One region of the Oceanospirillum sp. genome, then DNA from elsewhere that is predicted to be linked to it. Evidence: predicted binding sites of a transcription regulator. Region 1 holds the regulator's gene; each other region holds the start of a gene.
The links. Region 1 encodes sigma-54, which starts transcription at its own class of promoters, with help from an activator protein. Its sites were predicted from a motif close to TGGCACNNNNNTTGCTNT; they were not measured.

Region 1 (4,769 bases):
AAAATGTTATAGTCTGGCAGATGATAAAAAATGACGTCAGCGACTCAGGTAAACCGGATGTCCGGCTCAAACTAACTACTGAGCAATTGAACATTGATTTGGACAAAGATCAGGTTTCGACAGAGCAACCTGTACTTATCAGCATCCCTGAAGGGGATACTCGCTCAGTCGGCCTTTTTGCAGATATGACCACCAACAGAATTGAACTAAAGAGCCAGGTTCAGGGACGCTATCAGACTCGTACAGAGCCTTTGCAAGCGCCGCAACTGAATGCCCCAAAAGGTGGTCAGCAAGAGTCTGATGACGCAGCTTCACTAAAGCAGGAATAAGATAATGCCAATGAGTATCACTATGCTGTTGGGTTTGCGGAAATTCGGTCTTTTTTGTGTAACGGCTCTACTGTCAGGCTTCCTGTTATCTCAACCAGCACAGGCCCTTGAAAGCGATACCGATCAACCGATCAGCGTACTTGCCAACAGTGCCGAGTTTACTCCGGATCAGGGAATTGCTATCTATACCGGTAATGTCGAGATTGAACAGGGCAGTCTTAAAGTGGACGCCCACAAAGTCACCGTCTATCGTAAGGCTGACGGTGAAATAGACAAAATCATTGCCGAGGGCAAAGACAACCGGGTTCACCTGCAACAACAACCCAAACCTGAAGATCCCGTTGTACATGCCTATGCAATGTCTATCGTCTACCAAGCTGCTCTTCAGGAGGTTGAACTGACCCGGCAGGCTGAACTTGAAAACGGCAAGGACCAATTCAGCGGTGAGCGTATTCGCTACCATCTGCAAACCAAGCGCATTCAGGCCTGGGGGCAAGACAATAATAAGGATGCTCCGTCCGATGATGGCCGGGTAAAAATCATTTTGTTCCCGAACAATGGTAAGGAGCAGAAATGAAAACCCTAAAGGCGGGACACCTTGCCAAAACCTACAAAAAACGACAGGTTGTTAAAGATATCAGTCTTGAGGTCAATCAGGGACAGGTTGTAGGTCTGTTGGGACCGAATGGTGCCGGAAAAACAACATCCTTCTACATGATCGTCGGATTGGTTCGCTCTGATGCGGGCTACGTGACTCTGGATGACGAAGATATTACACCGCTGCCAATGCACGGCAGAGCTCAGAAAGGTGTGGGCTACCTGCCACAGGAAGCCTCTATTTTCCGCAAGCTATCGGTTGAAGACAATATTCTGGGCATTCTTGAGACCCGCAAAGAGCTCAGTAAAAAAGAGCGTAAAGAACACCTCGAACGCCTGTTAAATGAGTTCAGCATTACACACATCAGGAAAAGCCTGGGTATGAGTCTTTCCGGTGGTGAACGCCGCCGTGTTGAAATTGCCCGAGCACTGGCGACTGAGCCCTCTTTTATTCTGCTTGATGAGCCTTTTGCCGGGGTTGACCCTATTTCAGTGAACGAAATTAAGTCGATCATTCGCCAGCTGAAAGCGCGAAATATCGGAGTACTGATCACGGATCACAATGTCCGGGAAACCTTGGATATCTGTGAAAAAGCCTATATCGTCAGTGCAGGGCAGATTATCGCTGAAGGCGATGCCGCCAACATCATGGACAACCAGCAGGTACGGGATGTCTATCTCGGCCATGAGTTCAAGTTATAACCACTTTGGGAATAAGCCGTAATCTATGAAACCGGCCTTACAGCTTAAAATTGGTCAGAGTCTGACCATGACACCTCAACTGCAGCAGGCGATACGCCTGTTGCAGCTATCGACTCTCGATTTACAGCAGGAGATTCAGGAAGCCCTTGAATCTAATCCTATGCTGGAGCTTGAAGACGAGTTTAATTCAGCAAATGATGCCACTGAAGCAAACTCAGATTCCGAGAGCAACAAAGAGGACCAGAGCAAATCCGAAAGTGAATCTGCCAGCAGTAATGAAAGTCAGGATGCTGAGCTGGAAAACTATACCGCAACAGCGGAAGACAGCTGGCAGGATTCGATCCCTGAAGACCTACCAGTGGACAGTGGCTGGGATGATGTCTATCAGGAAAGCCTCTATACTCAATCATCAGCCCCAAGTGATGATGACGGTTCCTATCTTGAGCAGCGCGGCATCATCACAGAAACGCTGCAGGACCATCTGCTCTGGCAATTAAACCTGTCAGGCCTGCCGGAATGCGATCGGCTGATCGCAGAAGCGATCATCGACAGTATTGATCCTGATGGCTACCTCTCGTCCCCGATCGAAGAGATCTATGAAGGCCTGCAAAGCCGACCTGAGTTCCAGAATAAAGAATACGAGCTTGAGATAGAGGACGTTCAGGCCGTTCAGGGATATATTCAGCACCTTGATCCGATTGGTTGTGCCGTTAAAGACCTGCAGGAGTGCCTGCTCGTTCAGCTGGAGCCTCTGGATGCTAACGCCTTCCTGCTGGAAAAAACCCGTAAACTGATCACCCTGCATCTCGACCTTCTGGGTAGTCGTGATTTCGCACAGCTTATGCGTCGTCTGAGAGTTAAAGAACCTGAGCTTCAGGATATCATTGAGCTGATCCGTAGCCTGAACCCTAAACCTGGGTCTTCTATTTCGACAGAACATGCTGAGTACATTGCACCGGATCTTTTTGTTACCCGTGAAGAGGATCACTGGAAAGTCGACCTGAACCCGGATATAGCCCCCAAAATTCGTATTCATGGTGCTTATTCTGGTCTGATCAAGCGGGCCGACAACAGCCGGGATAACACCTTTATGAAAAACCAGCTTCAGGAAGCACGCTGGTTCCTGAAGAGTCTTCATAGCCGCAACGAGACATTACTCAAGGTTGGCATTGAGATTGTGAAGCGCCAGCAGGCATTTCTTGAAATTGGTGAAGAAGGCATGAAACCACTGGTCCTGCATGACATTGCAGATGCCATCGGCATGCATGAATCCACCATCTCCCGGGTAACGACGCAGAAATATATCCATACCCCCCGGGGTATTTTTGAACTTAAGTACTTTTTCTCCAGTCATGTCGGTACTACCGCAGGTGGTGAAGCATCCTCGACCGCAATTCGGGCTATGATTAAGAAAATGATTGCCGATGAACCACCGAGGAAACCTTTCAGCGACAGTAAGTTGGCCAATATGTTGGCTGAGCAGGGAATTAAGGTCGCCAGACGGACCGTCGCCAAGTACCGCGAAGCGATGAATATCCCCCCGTCGAACGAACGTAAGAAATTGATTTAAAATCAATTTAGAAAAAACGCTTTGCAAATACCTGAAAAACGATACAATCAAAATTGCAAGACCGCGAATAATAAGGAGCTATTTATGCAATTGAATATTACCGGTCAACACCTGGAATTAACTGAAGCTCTGCAAGAGTACGTTTCTACCAAGTTTGAGCGTCTTGAGCGTCACGTTGATAACATCACTAACGTACAGGTTGTTCTCAAGCTGGAAAAAGAGCGTCAGATTGCTGAAGCAACTCTGCACGTAGCCGGCGCAGATCTGCATGCCACCGCAGAAGCTGAAGATATGTATGCATCTATTGATATGCTGACGGATAAAATCGATCGCCAGCTGATCAAACACAAAGAAAAGGCCCAAGCCCGTAAACAGGGTGCGGCAGCCCGCTAATTATTGAGCATAACTGATATCCATGTTACTCAATTCAGTTCTGACTCCTCCGAGAACCCTTGACGGGGTTCCCGGAGGCAGCAAAAAGCGTCTCCTAGAGTTCTTCAGCAAGTTTATCTCTCAGCAGATTCCCACTCTTGAAAGCACCGAGGTTTTCGATAGCCTCATTGCACGGGAACGACTGGGAAGTACTGGTGTTGGTGAAGGCATTGCCATTCCACATTGCAGGGTTAAAAACTGCTCGGAAAGTATAGGAACCTTTATTCGCCTGAAAGATAAGGTTGACTTCGACTCTATCGATGGACGACCTGTTGATCTTTTGTTTATTCTGCTGGTTCCAGAGGAGGCAACCGACGACCATCTTCAGTTGTTATCCGGTCTGGCAGAGAAATTCTCTGACCCCGATTTCTGTCGACAGCTTCGCGAAGCGGTGGGTTCCGAGGGGCTGTACGAACTCTGGACTCAGAGCTAAAGCCTTTATCTGCTACCGAAGTAATCCATCCGGGCACAAATAGCATACTGATAAGGTCTTCTGTATCTTTTGTAATACCGATGACCTTATCTTTCGCTAACCTCTTATTCGGGCCTGATCCGTTTACACTTAAACGGTTGATAAACTGCAGCCCATTCAGAAAAGCATTAACAAGAATTGACTGAACCACGCGTAAAAGGGATGTGAGATGAAACTGGTTATTATTAGTGGACGATCCGGTTCCGGTAAAAGTATTGCACTCCATGTGCTCGAAGATCTGGGCTACTTTGCCATTGATAACCTTCCCATCGGCTTACTCAGCCAGCTTCCGGATAATCTTCCTGGCTCCAATAATCTGGTTGCAGTCAGCATTGATGCCCGCAATATCGTCACCGACCCATCCGGTGTTCAGCCTCACTTCGAAAAGCTGAAATCTCAGGGCTATGATGCACGTATCATCTACTTGGATTCGGATGATGGCACCCTGATTGACCGTTTCAATGCCACCCGGCGCAAGCATCCTTTGTCCTCTGAAAAAGTATCTCTTGCCGAAGCGCTCATAAAAGAAGGCAATCTTCTTGAGCAGATCGCTGAACAAGCAGACCTCAGAGTCGATACCAGTAACCTGAGTATCTATGACCTTCGTGAGATCATCACTCAGCAGCTGGAAAACTCTGAATCCAAAACCAATGTCGCCATACAGTTT
Region 2 (4,769 bases), on a different contig from region 1:
TTACTGGCAGGCGCAGTTTGCAGCCCAAGGTAAATCATAGTGTTGAAACAGCCGACACTGAAAACCGACAGTACTAAAAGGATAAACCAGTTTTTCTTGATCACCTGCCGGGAGGCTTTCCAGTGCGGTATCGCAAAGGGCAGAATAATGACCAAAGCTGTCAACCAGCGCCAGAAACTCAGCCCTAATGGCGGCACATCAAGGTGAACGGCACGACCCAGGACAAAGTTACCCGCCCAGAAAAGTGTAGTCAGAACCAGCAGCCCATAGGGAGAGATATTTAATACTCGCTGAAACATTGTTGATCCCTTATATCAAACCAGCCCTCGATGGTAACTGATCATAAGGAATACGCCTATGCAGCGAATTAATCAGGATTCCGCATCGCCTGACAACCAGAGTTTCAGGGGCGGAACCCTAACAAGGATTTGAAAAGTGTCAGTGAACCACAGAGGAGTCCCGAACGGAGTATGCGGATACCGAAGACTGCAGACGTGAAGCCAACTGCTCTATGTTGTGGCCCAGACTATTGAGAGTGTGTGCTTCACTGGCGGTCTGACGCACCACATCATCGATCCTTCGGATATTGGCATCAACCTCAAGCGCGATTTGCGATTGCTGCTCTGCCACCGTTGCAATCTCGACACTGCTGCTATTAATAGCGTGCACCATATTATTGATCGCCTCAAAAGCATCCCCGGAACGGGTCACTGTCCCCACACTGGTGTCCGCCAGCTCATGCCCGCCTCTCACCAATGTAACCGCATTCTGAACCCGGGTCTGCAGTTCGGTAATGGTTTCCTGAATATTTCGGGTATAGCCCTGAGTCTGTTGAGACAACGCCCGAACTTCATCGGCAACTACGGCAAAACCACGCCCTGCCTCCCCTGCACGGGCAGCTTCAATAGCCGCATTCAGGGCCAGCAGATTGGTTTGCTCCGCAACGCCCTCAATCGTTTCCAGAATCTGAGTAATCGCACCGGCCTGAGACTGAACCTGCTCAGTAACGTCATAGACTGAAGCGATTCGCTCTGCCAGAGCATGAATATCTTTCACACTTTCTTTCACTAGGTCATGACCATTACTGGATTGAACGGTTGCTTCTTCAGTCTGTTGTGACGTTTCCTTAACACTGGCAGCCAACTGCTTTACGGCAGCAGATAGCTGAGTGATTGCAGTGGTAATTTGAAGGCTCTGCTCCTGCTGATGTGTCACACCAGCTTCCAACTCATCACTGGCTTTTGCCATCTCATGAGCATAGTCATTAAGCTGGCCTGAAGCTGACTTGATATCACCAATAGCGCGCTCATAACTGTCCAGAAAGAGGTTAAAAATAACGCCTAAACGCTCAAATTCACTACCCCGTTCAACCGCAACACGGCGGGTCAAGTCTCCGTCTTTAATAATAAACTGCATCGCGTCCTGCATATCCAGCAGAGCAGAACTTGCGCCATGCTCACTGACATTCAGGCCCCGCTCTTCATCTTCAGGAGGAACCCGGAGCGCCCCAAAGGCTTTCATCAGGGCAAAAGCCAGATAACCCAGACCAAAGCCCCAAACAAACACAGCGAATACCCCGGTCAACTGAACCATAAGCTGATCCATAACACTGCCGTTAACCAAAGCAGACTTATCAGCAAAGAAAACCAGAAGAATTGTCCCCAAGGCACCACAGACACCGTGAGCGGCAACCACATTCACGGGATCATCCACCCGCATAATATGCAGGATGACCCACTCTGCAAAGTAAAGCACAGCACCCGCGACAAAACCGATCACAACAGCTCCAACGGGCTCAACAACAGCACAGCTAGCGGTGATGGCAACCAGACCACCAACGACACCATTCAACAGTTTTTCAACATTCACTTCACGTCGTTCATGCATCGCCATGGAGATAAAGAAACAACTCAGTCCCGCGGCGCCTGCAGCCAACATGGTATTAGCAATAATCTTGGCAATACTCGCATCACCGGTCAGAGTACTGCCACCATTAAAGCCAAACCAGCCAAACCAGAGAATAAGTACGCCCACAACGGCAAGAACAAGACTGTGCCCCTGAATCTTGGTAATTTTCTTATCCTTACCAAAAACGCCAAGACGCGGGCCCACGACAATAGCACCCGCCAGCCCCACCCAAGCACCCAAAGAGTGCACAACGGTTGAGCCTGCAAAGTCGATCATTCCTTGTTGAGCCAGCCAGCCTTCGCTATTCCAAATCCAATGACCCGATACCGGATAAATCACGCAAGTTGTAAAAACCGCAACCAACACATAAGCCAGAAACTTAGTTCGCTCGGCAACGGCCCCAGAAACAATTGTCGCGGCAGTACCGGCAAAGGTGGCCTGAAAGGCAAAAGAGGCAAAATCACCCGCTTCGGTCATCCCTGACAAACCGAAGCCGGTTGTTCCCCAAAATCCCCCCGAGCTGACGCCAAACATAATGGCGTAACCTACAGCCCAGAACGTCAGTACAGAAATAATAAAATCCGTTATATTTTTAATCGCAACATTGATGCTGTTTTTAGCTTGCGTCAGCCCTGACTCCAGCGCAGTAAATCCTGCCTGCATAAACATAACCAATGCAGCGCAAACCATAACCCAGACCAGATCCAGATTGCTTTGTACACTTGCTGCATCCATAAAACACACCCCATATGTGATATTTCACTTTTCTTCTATATGCCAAGGCTCAGCAAAAGATGTGCCCAATCTGAAAATAGAAAAAAAACACTGCGCTGCAATATCAAACTAAAATTTGATACCAATCAAACATAAATAAGTAGTGAAATTAGCTTTTACATGCACACCAAAATAGATCAGGCCGTCATCGCGAGCACCAAAAAGATGCATAAATACCAAGAGTTTTAGTCTGGTTTTTTTTCGTCCCTTCAGATAGGGTAATCTCTGAATTTTTCAGGATTGCAGCCTCAGGTAAAGCCCATGAAACTTGTTATTTCTCCAGCTAAGACACTCGACTTTGAATCAGCCCCCGTTACGAAAACCCATAGCAATCCATCGTTTCTTGCTAACAGCCAGCAACTCATTGATCAGTTAAAAGAACTATCTCAGGCTGATGTGGCAAGCCTGATGAAATTGAGTGACAAACTTGCTGCCCTAAACGTTGCCCGCTTTGGTAGCTGGGAACCCCCCTTTACTCCAGAGAATGCGAAACAAGCAATTCTGGCATTTAAAGGCGATGTGTATACAGGGTTGGATGCTGAACATTTCTCGGAGGATGACTTCAGTTTTGCGCAGGATCACATGAGAATTCTGTCAGGTCTATATGGACTCTTAAAACCACTGGATCTGATTCAACCCTACCGTCTGGAGATGGGCACCAAGTTTGCTAACAGTCGTGGAAAAAACCTGTATGAATTCTGGGATATGCTGTTAACTGATACCCTGAATAAAGAGTTCTCGAATGAAAAAGAACCTGTATTGATCAACCTGGCTTCTAATGAATACTTCAAAGCGATCAAAGTAAAAAGCTTGCAGGCTGAAATCATCACCCCTGTCTTTAAAGACTGGAAGAATGGTCAATACAAGATGATCAGCTTTTATGCCAAAAAGGCTCGTGGCCTGATGGCGGCCTACATTATTAAGAATCGCCTAAAAGATCCGGAGCAATTGAAGTGTTTCGATAGTGAGGGCTATTACTTCAGCCAAGAGCAGAGTACTGGGAATGAATGGGTTTTCCTGAGAGATCACGAGGAATAATAACGCCCGCTCAAACGAAGAAAGGCCGCAAAATGCGGCCTTTCTATTATCTGACGTTCAATGCAACCTTTAGTTTTGCTGAATACCTTGCAGATACCAGTTAGCATTCTCCTGTCGCATATCGCGGACAAGGTGCCAGGTTTCGGTAAAGTCTGTAGGAACGGAGCTGTTCTCTCGGATCTGACCTGTGAAAACAACGCTCGCTTCTGCCAGAGAACCTTGCTGACTTACACCTCCCAGACGGGCTTCCAGGTTTACCACCTCGGTGTTCGGCTCTTCCGTTTGAGCTTTGCGCTCTTCTGCCAGCAGGTTATACAGTTCAGGCGTTACAAAATCCTGAATTTCAGCCAGATCATTGTTATCCCAGGCTTTCTGAAGATGAACGAAGTGTCCCTTCGCACGCTCAACAAAACCTGCTGCATCAAACCAATCCGGAACCGTTGGAGCAACCGGAGTACTACCGCCCATCAGATTGGTGTCAAAGCTGCGTTCCTGATTCGTGGCCTCTTTCTGGTAAGCCATATTAGTTCCTGCAGCCGGAGCAGACTGGCGCTTCCGGGCCATCAATTTAAATAAAATAAAGGCAACCAGTGCGATCAGAATGAAATCGAACATCTGGAAGCCTTCAAAGCCATCACCGAAGAACATTGCAGCCAGCAGACCACCGGCAGCCAGACCCGCCAAAGGTCCTAGGAAGCCCATCTTACTGCTACGTGCTCCGGCACCCGTTGCGGTATTTGTCTTAGAAGGCTGAGTGTAATTACTGCTGCTTGATGATGTTGTGCTCTTTGAAAAAGAACCAAACGATTTACCACCACCCAGACGCTTTGCCTCTGCATGATCTAGGCCTGTGCCCAGAACCATAAAGAAAGCAAAAAACCATACTGCTATACGCTGCATAAAGTTACCTGTTAGTTTACTTATTATCCCGTTATGCTTGAGTAATGGGGGCGCAGGAAGCGCATTCCAACCATAACAACAAACTCTTTAGGGAGCTTATATGTTAATCAGCCCTACCAACTCTGCACTATTAGTCATCGATATTCAGG
Region 3 (4,769 bases), on a different contig from region 1:
AGAGAGGCCCTTGCTGTCAGGCTCAGCCTATTAACGCAGATTGATAATCGTCTGGGTAATAGTATCTGCTGTCTGCAGCGTTTTGGCGTTAGCCTGATAATCACGCTGAGCAATAATCATCTCCACCAACTCTTCAGACAGATCCACATTAGCATCTTCCAGGGCTTTAGATTCGATATTACCCGCAACCCCTACACCAGGAGAGTTTACAACGGGATCACCGGATTTGGTGGACTCGGCCCACATAGTGCCACCAACGGGTGTCAGTCCCTGCTCATTACGAAAGTTAGCCAATGCAACCTGACCAATCAACTTAGTCTGGCTATTGGTATAACGAGCAATAATACTGCCATCCTGATTAATATCTAAGCCAGCTAACTGCCCTGTGGCAAAACCATCCTGAGACAGCTCATTTGCTCCAAAAGAACCTGCAAACTGAGTCGTACCCGTCAAATCAATTTCAAAAATCTGGGGTTCATCAGAACCATTCTGATTATTTTGGCCGTCTTTAGGCACCCAGTCTTTAATTTTCATCGTTTTCAACGGCTCATCCAGAACCCCGAATTCCGTGAAATTAAAAGAGAAGTAATCCGGGGTATTTTCGTTGGCATCCGTCACTTTCTCGCCATCGACCGTCACATGCATATGCCAACGGTTATCAGCTGCCTCAGATTCCAACGCTGCCATTACTTTTATCATTGACTCCTGCGCAGCATTGACATCCGACCAATCTTTTTCAATATCCTGCAAGACATTAAGTGCCAACTGATAAACCCCGCCCTCTTCTGTGCCAGCGTTAGCATCTCGCTGAGCCTCTAGAGCGCTTATCACCTCATCGTATCTTGTCTCGTAATCAGCTGCCGCTGCAGGAACAGGTACATTCGTGGAATTAATCTCGTCTGTTAGAGGATTAGCACTCCCCATCACAGCCATTCTCAAATCACCTGCAATAGTATCAACGCCTGCATAAGCGCGCTGACCACCACTAATAACACCCGCAAGCTCTTCCAATGCGCCCGTAAATACAGTTCCAGTAATCTCAGTTGGTATCGTTGGCAAGTAATCATCAAGAGCCTTGTACGCGCCCTCATAGAACTCTTTGGTACGTCCATCAGCAGTGTCCACAAGATCCGAAAGAGCCTGCTTAATCGTCTTTAAGCGATCAGCCAAATCAACTCGCTCAGCTGCCGTAGCACCAGCAGGAGCTGCTGCTGCAAACTCCGGGTCAGCAAGGACGTCAACTGACACACCATTTAGAATAGCGGCAATATCATCATCTAATGTGCCATCACCAACATCATCAGGAGCCCCAATGGTTCCATCAGCATCCCCTGGAAAAACATCAGTTTCATCAGTAATCGGACTATAAGACCCTGGGGCAACCGAAGCTGCACCACCATGGCGAGCAGCACCAATCAAGGTTTGAATCGCCCGGGTTGGCTCACCGTATTCAGGCAAGTAAGGTGGCTGTTTAACAAAGTACTGCGTCATGGTGTGCGAGTTACCTAACGTATCGTAAACGATTGAAGGATACAGATGCGTATAGGTATCCGAGTCATTCGGATCAAAAATGTAATTAGAGGGCGCATCAGCACGTGAATCAAGGTTAAAAGACACATCCAATTGCGAGGTTGCATTCGGCGAAATATTCGCCTGCGGAATAAACAGATCATTAATAGCACCCACGGCAATACCATCACCATTGGCATTAGCAGGGTAACCCTGTAGTTTGTGGCCCGAATTAGTTACAATATAACCTTCTTTATTGACACCAAACATACCAGCCCGGGTATAACTCGTCTCGCCATTGCCTGCTTTTACTACAAAAAAACCATTACCATCGATCATCATATCCATGCTGTTCTGGGTAGATGTTCTTCCTCCCTGAGAAAACTGCTGGGCAATATTGCTCACACGAACACCATTACCGGTTTGACCAGTAGCCGAGCCCATACCGGACTTCGCATAAACATCCGCAAATTCCGCACGAGAGCGCTTAAAGCCCACAGTACTGGCGTTTGCAATGTTGTTACCAACAGTATTCAAGTGTTTTTTGGCGGCTGAAAGGCCAGAAATACCAAGGCTGAATGTACTCATAATTTACAATCCCTACTTTCTAAATTTAGAAAAATTCATTCACTTCACTTAACGCCACCGACCCTTTGCCGGCAAGGTTAAGCCACACTTCGCCGCCATTAGCGATAGTGACACTATCTACATTAGCGTTGGTATATGTAGTCAGACTGTAAGCCTTGCCATCAATCTCTGCACTGGACACGACTTGATACAAGCCAGGCTTAGCCATCTCACCATCATCCATAACACCATCCCACTCAAAGTCGATCTGACCTTCTGAGAAGAGACCGGCTTCGTTACGGTACTGCTCCGTATCGATGGTTTTCATCACCTGGCCATTATTATCAACAACAGTCATATCAATATTTTTAGCCGAGGCCGGAATAAAGGCACTACCAGTAAGGCTACCACCCTCAACCAAATTGCCAATATTTGACTGGACCTGAACCTTACGCCCAACCAAGGCAGAAGCCTGCAGAGCCTGAGAAGACTGCAGAGAGGTAATAAAACCTTCTGTTACTTTATTCAGGTTCTGAATACCCTCTACCATAGACAGCTGAGACAACTGGGCCATATATTCCGCATTACCCTGCGGCTCAAGAGGATCTTGGTTATTCATTTGTGTAATCATGAGCTTCATAAACTCATCTTTACCCATCTCGTTACTCTTAGCGGCCTTTGCAGCAGCATCAGCCTGCTTGCGGGCGTCAATACTATTGTTAGCCCAGAACTCACCGTTTACATCAAACGCCATGATTCACTACCTCGTTTACTGACCTAACGTCAAAACACGCTGCATCATTGTTTTAGCGGTGTTCATGACTTCTACATTGGTTTGAAATGAACGGGAGGCAGACAGCATATCAGCCATCTCTTCCACGACATTAACGTTAGGATAAAACACATAACCGTCTTCATTCGCCATAGGGTGATCCGGCTGAAAACGACGCTGCAAAGGTGCATCACTCTCAACAATGCCACGAACCATCACACCTTCACCAGCACTATCCTTGGGATCAAAACTAGTTACCGGATTACCGATTTCACCCTGCTTATAATTTTCCAGCATAGGAGCAAAAACCGCCTTACGGGCACGATAGGTCTGATCAACGCTGCTACTAACACTTTGTGCATTCGCCATGTTACTGGCGGTGGTATTCAGACGAAGGGTCTGAGCACTCATGCCACTACCGGCAATATTGAACACCTTACCTAAAGACATAATTATTCACTCCTCAACGCTTTGCTAAGACCTTTGAACTTACTATTCAAAAAGGTGAAGCTGGACTGGAACTCAAGAGCATTCCGGGCGTATTGCGCTTGTTCGATATCGGTTTCCACTGTATTGCCGTCAACAGCAGGCTGAGTCGGAATCCGATACTTTAGCGAGCTTTCGGTAATAACGGCTTCTGCAGGGATATGACGCGCATTTGTTCTATTAAGCTCCATGCGATCACGGCTTTCATACTCACCGCGCAGGATGCCTTTAAAATCAAGATCCCGCGCTTTGAATCCCGGCGTATCTGAGTTAGCGATATTGTTCGCCAGAATCTCAGAGCGCTCCGTACGAACACGAAGTGCATCGGGATGAATACCCAGAGCGTTTTTAAAACTGATTGCGGTCATAATTTGCCCTACCTGTTTTCTTTACTCTAACTAATACAATCACCGTGCCAAAAATAAAAAAACCTTTAAAATCAAAAAGATAAAAAAACAAAACGAACCGAAAAATTCGCAAGAATTATAAACAGGAATGTCATTGCCGCTTTTTCCAGGCACAAAAAAACCGCCAGGAGGCGGTTAATCTATAATTCTTTGATAACAGTTTTATATGCTAGACCTTAGATAAAATACCAGAGGCGGTTAGCTTCTCCAGCTCATCAAAAAGATCCTGAGGCAACATGCCAGTAATGGAACCTATATCAGCCAGATCATTCTCACCATCAGCGTATGCCAACAGATCCATCATATTGCGAACAATATTCTTGGTCGCCTTCGTTGACAACGTAGGATAAAGTCCTCGATTACCTAACTGAGGCTCACCTAAAATATCTGAATAGTAGCAACCATCTTTTTCAATCAGCATCACGCACAGTCTGACAAACTCATACCCCCCCTTAAGCCCTTCCGGTGACACAAATGAAAGATTATCCAGCGAGGTATGGTACTCCGGATACTCACCGAACTTAGTACGGCATAACGTACAGACCGGCAAATCAATACCAGGAGCACAGTACTGTCGCTCATCACTGCCACGTTCCAGAAACGAGTACAATGCAGGGGTATCGGTAAACTGACGAACCGCAAAACGCGAAATTCTGTCAGCATAAGTATCCGCATAACGGGACTGAACAATAGAGTAGTCACCATCATCACCTATGCAGGAGAGGACAAAGCCTGCCTTAACATGTTTTTTGAGATGCTCAAGATGCTGGGACAGATAAACCAACGACCCGATAGTTTCCGGCAGAAACAAAATACGATAACTGTAACGCCGATCAGGTAAACCCTGTAGCCATTTTGCCAACTCAATTGCCACGACTGGGCCTGAAAGCTCATTATTCGCCATCGAGGGATGGCATATGTAGGTTGAGAGCAGGATTTCTTCTGATGATTTTCCGGGGATGAACAATTCACCATAATTAAGCTCGCCAGGCGCGAGATCACTATCAATAACAACCCTAAAAAGGCGC
Region 4 (4,769 bases), on a different contig from region 1:
TTTCTGATGCTGCTACCGGTTGTTGCACTGGTCGCCGGTATGGAGATCTATCAGAAATCTCAGATGAAAAATGCGGCCAAAATGATGCAGATTGGTGGGGACTTTACGCTGCAATCTGCAGATGGCCCTTTCACCTTAAGCGCCCGCCCTGGAAAACTAAACGTTATCTACTTCGGTTACACACAATGCCCTGATGTCTGCCCGACATCTCTTTCGGTGATGGCCCACGCCTTTAAACAGATACCTGAAAATCAAAGAACTAAGCTACAGGGGATTCTGATCAGCGTCGACCCTGAGCGGGACACCCTGCAGCACCTGAAGAATTACACCCAATTCTTCCATCCGCAGATTATCGGCCTGACCGATACTCCGGAGAAAATTCTGGCCCTGTCGCGCAAGTATGGTGCCTTTTATCAGAAAGCACAGATCGACAACAGCGCCATGGGCTACACCATTGATCACACGTCGATGTTTTACCTGACGAATGATAAAGGCGAAGTACTCGAAACCGTCAACCACTCAGCCTCACCGGATGCATTGCTGGAAGCACTTAAGCGCCAGCTTGATTAACAACTGACTGAACAAAACTGTGAGAACGATAAGGAATCACTATGAAAAAATGGCTTACTGCACTCATCTTTGCACTCATCACCCCCATGGCTCTTGCCGCCAATACCGTTGATGTGGTTAACCCTTATGCCCGAGCGGTGCCTCCCGGTCAGACCAACTCCGCAATCTTTATGATGCTAAAAAATAAATCAGCCAAAGAAGTGAGTCTGATCCGAGCCCAAAGCGGCGTAGCAGATGCCGTAGAACTACACACCCACACCATGGACCAGGGTGTTATGAAGATGCGTCGGGTATCAGAAATCCGTATTCCCGGTAACGGTATGACTCTCCTGAAACCAGGCGGCTATCACATCATGCTGATCGGACTGAAGCAAAACCTGTTTGAAGGGCAGAAAGTGTCGGTAAAACTGTACTTCAGCAACGGCAGCATGGCTGTGGTTGAAATGCCAATCAAAAAGGTGATGGCAGGCATGAAGCAACACGCCGCTCACTAAGCCTTTCTGAATGCACAAAAAAACGGCTCAGAGTTCGCTCTGAGCCGTTTTTTTATATCACAAGCTGGCATAGTGTCCGTTATACCGCATCGGTACCACTCTCACCGGTGCGGATACGGATCACCTGCTCCAGCGGAGAAACAAAAATCTTACCATCGCCGATCTTACCGGTATTCGCCACTTTAGTGATCGCTTCAATGACCTGATCAACGACATCATCACCCACCGCAATCTCAATTTTCACCTTCGGCAGGAAATCCACCACATACTCTGCGCCACGGTACAGCTCTGTATGACCTTTCTGACGACCAAAGCCTTTAACTTCCGTTACGGTAATGCCCTGAACACCAATCTCAGAAAGAGATTCACGCACATCGTCCAGCTTGAACGGTTTAATAATCGCAGTAACCAGTTTCATTGTTGTACTCCTGTGAAAACGGCCCCAGCCCGATGAGCTGGTGAAAATGAGTGAACAGGTCTGGTGTGCTTACCCTGTTTAAACTGCCAATAGCATACTGCTATTGTTGACAATAAAAAAGGGTACCCGAAGGTACCCTTAAGCTTTTTGAGGTCAAACCTCTTAGTGTTTTTCTTAATCTTTTTTCGTTTTTTAGGTCGAGCTCTTATTTTTGTTGGCTTAACACAGTGATTAAACCCTGAGCATTCGCTCAGCTTTTAATAATTAACCTTTAGTGAATTCCGGATAAGCTTCCAGACCACACTCAGCGATATCCACACCGTCGTACTCTTCTTCTTCAGAAACCCGGATGCCGATAACCACTTTCAGGATGCTCCACACGATCAGGCTTGCTACAAACACCCAGCCGAAGATAGAGATGATACCCAGCAGCTGTGCAGAGAAGGTTGCATCACCGTTGCTCAGAGGCACAGCCAGCAGACCCCAGATACCCACAACACCGTGTACAGAGATCGCACCCACCGGATCATCGATACGCAGTTTGTCCAGCGCGATGATGGAGAAGACTACCAGTACGCCACCTACAGCACCGATCAGAGTAGAAGCGAAAGCAGTTGGAGACAGAGGATCAGCAGTGATCGCAACCAGACCAGCCAATGCACCGTTCAGTACCATGGTCAGATCCGCTTTACGGAACCACAGGCGAGCCAGGATCAGAGCCGCAATCGCACCACCAGCAGCCGCTGCGTTAGTGTTTACGAAAACCTGTGCTACCGCGTTTGCTTCACCCACATCAGACAGTTTCAGCTCAGAACCACCGTTGAAGCCGAACCAACCCATCCACAGAATGAACGTACCCAGCGTTGCCAGCGGCATGTTGCTGCCCGGAATCGCGTTTACCTGACCGTTAGGGCCGTATTTACCCTTACGTGCACCCAGCAGCAGTACACCTGCCAGAGCTGCAGCAGCACCAGCCATGTGAACAATACCGGAACCCGCAAAATCAGAGAAACCCGCTTCGCTCAGGAAGCCCCCACCCCAGGTCCAGTAACCAGATGTTGGGTAGATGAAACCAGTCATAACCACAGCAAAAGCCAGGAAAGCCCACAGCTTCATACGCTCAGCAACGGCACCGGATACGATAGACATCGCAGTCGCTACGAATACCACCTGGAAGAAGAAGTCAGAGCGCGCAGAGTAGTAAGTCTCACCACCGCTTGCCAGAACAGCGTCTGTTGTATTCTCATCGCCAATCAGAAAGCCCAGATTTGGCAGAATACCGCCTTCATCACCACTGTACATGATGAAGTAACCGCAAAGCAGATACATCGTACAGGCGATCGCATACAGTGCGATGTTCTTAGTCAGAATCTCTGTCGTGTTTTTGGCCCGAACCAGACCCGCTTCCAGCATGGCGAAACCGGCCGCCATCCACATCACAAGCGCACCACAGATCAGAAAGTAAAAGGTATCAAGTGCATACTTGACTTGTACTAAATCTTCCATTGGAAGGCCCTCCGAAGGCTGAATTCTTTTTTTAGCTAGTAAGCGGCTTAGATAGCGTCAGTGCCGCGTTCGCCGGTACGGATACGAACAATCTCTTCAAGAGCGGTGATGAAAATCTTACCATCGCCAATCTTGCCCGTGTTTGCTGCATTGGTGACCGCTTCAACTACCTGGTCAACCTGATCACCGGATACCGCAACTTCCAGCTTTACTTTTGGCAGAAAATCCACCACGTATTCCGCACCGCGATATAACTCGGTGTGACCCTTCTGGCGGCCAAAACCTTTAACCTCAGTGACTGTGATGCCCTGAATACCGATATCGGATAATGCTTCACGCACATCGTCCAGTTTGAACGGCTTGATGACTGCAGTGACCAGTTTCATTGGTTTACCCCTACGGCACGCTTAACGTGCTTATCAGATTGAATTGTTGTCCGTAATTTTTTTGGTCTAAGGTGTGGCTTTCTTACGGTGCGTTGCTTGCTCAATGCACTCTCGCCAACATACCGGGGGTTTTGCACAGGATGTGCCAATAAGAAAAAACCTATGTATTTCATTGCACTAGAAGAAAAAACAGCCTTAAACCTGTTCTTTTATGCACCGAAACAGAAAAAACACTGCACCGTCAAAATCCCAAACAAATCGATATCGCACTATTTTTGTGCGCTTAAAACGCACCACGAAGACACACAGAAAGGACAATCCAAAAAAGAGGTCATGCACGTAAAGTGGTACACTCAACCCTGAAATTTGGCTCTCAGATGCATTGAAGGTGAAGCAACTGAGCAGCAAAAACAGAAACGACTAAACGAATGCAATAGTTGAGCGATGAAGATGCTAAAACCTGAAATGATTTCCGAACTGACCCGCCAGATGGGCGAAAAATTCTCTGGTGCTGGTCTTCCGGGCGAAGCCGAACTCAAGCGTCAAATGCAGGCGGTAGCAGAAAATGTTTTTGCTAAACTGAATCTTGTTACCCGTGAAGAGTTTGAAATTCAGAGCGAGATCTTGCTACGCACACGTGCAAAAGCCGATGCTCTGGAAGTACAGGTCGCGCAACTGGAAGCGATTGTTGCCCAATTAGCGGGCAATGCATCAGCCGATAAAGAACAGACAGCAGAAAAGCCGAAGAAATAACGCTCTGTTGTTAAGCCAACTAACACGGCAGCTTCTTTAACGGATAAAAGAAGCGGGTTAAGCAACCCAACCTCAACGCACAAGGAGTCGTGCCATGACCTTAGCTGTCATCTATAGTCGTGCTTCTGTGGGCATTGATGCCCCGGAAGTACGCATCGAAGTCCATCTTACTAACGGTCTGCCCGGTCTTGCGATTGTGGGCATGCCGGAAACCGCCGTCAGGGAAAGTAAAGATCGGGTCCGCAGCGCTCTGATCAATGCCGGTTTTGAATACCCTCAACGGCGCATCACCGTCAATCTTGCTCCGGCAGACCTGCCAAAAGAAGGCGGCCGTTATGATCTGGCAATTGCTTTAGGGGTATTAGCCGCTTCTAACCAGATTCCTGCCGATCGTCTGACGGAGTTCGAATGTTATGGCGAACTGTCACTTTCTGCAGAGCTGCGCCCTATCTCCGGCATTCTTCCTGCCGCCTTAGCCTGTGCACAGGCAGAACGCACCATGTTGGTTCCCTCAGAAAATGGCGATGAAGCCTCTCTGCCAGAAGCCAACCGGGTTATGACAGCTCCGCACCTTCTGGCGGTAACCGCCATGTTGCACGGCCAGGAAGAACTCTCTCTGCATCAGCTGGAAAACGAGAAACG

Region 2: the regulator sigma-54 is predicted to act here: its motif matches at 2,693-2,710, upstream of amt (ammonium transporter).
Region 3: the regulator sigma-54 is predicted to act here: its motif matches at 3,735-3,752, upstream of flgB (flagellar basal body rod protein FlgB).
Region 4: the regulator sigma-54 is predicted to act here: its motif matches at 3,505-3,522, upstream of glnK (P-II family nitrogen regulator).

What each region holds. Positions count from the first base shown of each region.
Region 1 covers NZ_CEYNZH010000010.1:64,357-69,125, forward strand. The annotation lists gene lptC (LPS export ABC transporter periplasmic protein LptC) at 1-329, shown strand, start outside; gene lptA (lipopolysaccharide transport periplasmic protein LptA) at 334-906, shown strand; gene lptB (LPS export ABC transporter ATP-binding protein) at 903-1,628, shown strand; gene AC4GL5_RS06685 (RNA polymerase factor sigma-54) at 1,654-3,198, shown strand; gene hpf (ribosome hibernation promoting factor) at 3,283-3,591, shown strand; gene ptsN (PTS IIA-like nitrogen regulatory protein PtsN) at 3,614-4,063, shown strand; gene rapZ (RNase adapter RapZ) at 4,272-4,769, shown strand, end outside.
Region 2 covers NZ_CEYNZH010000089.1:1,374-6,142, forward strand. The annotation lists gene AC4GL5_RS18160 (DMT family transporter) at 1-299, opposite strand, end outside; gene amt (ammonium transporter) at 439-2,643, opposite strand; gene yaaA (peroxide stress protein YaaA) at 2,944-3,720, shown strand; gene AC4GL5_RS18175 (Tim44 domain-containing protein) at 3,790-4,620, opposite strand; gene AC4GL5_RS18180 (hydrolase) at 4,721-4,769, shown strand, end outside.
Region 3 covers NZ_CEYNZH010000004.1:123,597-128,365, reverse strand. The annotation lists gene AC4GL5_RS03450 (flagellar hook-basal body complex protein) at 31-2,097, opposite strand; gene AC4GL5_RS03445 (flagellar hook assembly protein FlgD) at 2,123-2,830, opposite strand; gene flgC (flagellar basal body rod protein FlgC) at 2,846-3,298, opposite strand; gene flgB (flagellar basal body rod protein FlgB) at 3,301-3,702, opposite strand; gene AC4GL5_RS03430 (DUF4910 domain-containing protein) at 3,911-4,769, opposite strand, start outside.
Region 4 covers NZ_CEYNZH010000001.1:282,089-286,857, reverse strand. The annotation lists gene AC4GL5_RS01285 (SCO family protein) at 1-570, shown strand, start outside; gene AC4GL5_RS01280 (copper chaperone PCu(A)C) at 612-1,064, shown strand; gene glnK (P-II family nitrogen regulator) at 1,144-1,482, opposite strand; gene AC4GL5_RS01270 (ammonium transporter) at 1,747-2,988, opposite strand; gene glnK (P-II family nitrogen regulator) at 3,036-3,374, opposite strand; gene AC4GL5_RS01260 (accessory factor UbiK family protein) at 3,825-4,127, shown strand; gene AC4GL5_RS01255 (YifB family Mg chelatase-like AAA ATPase) at 4,222-4,769, shown strand, end outside.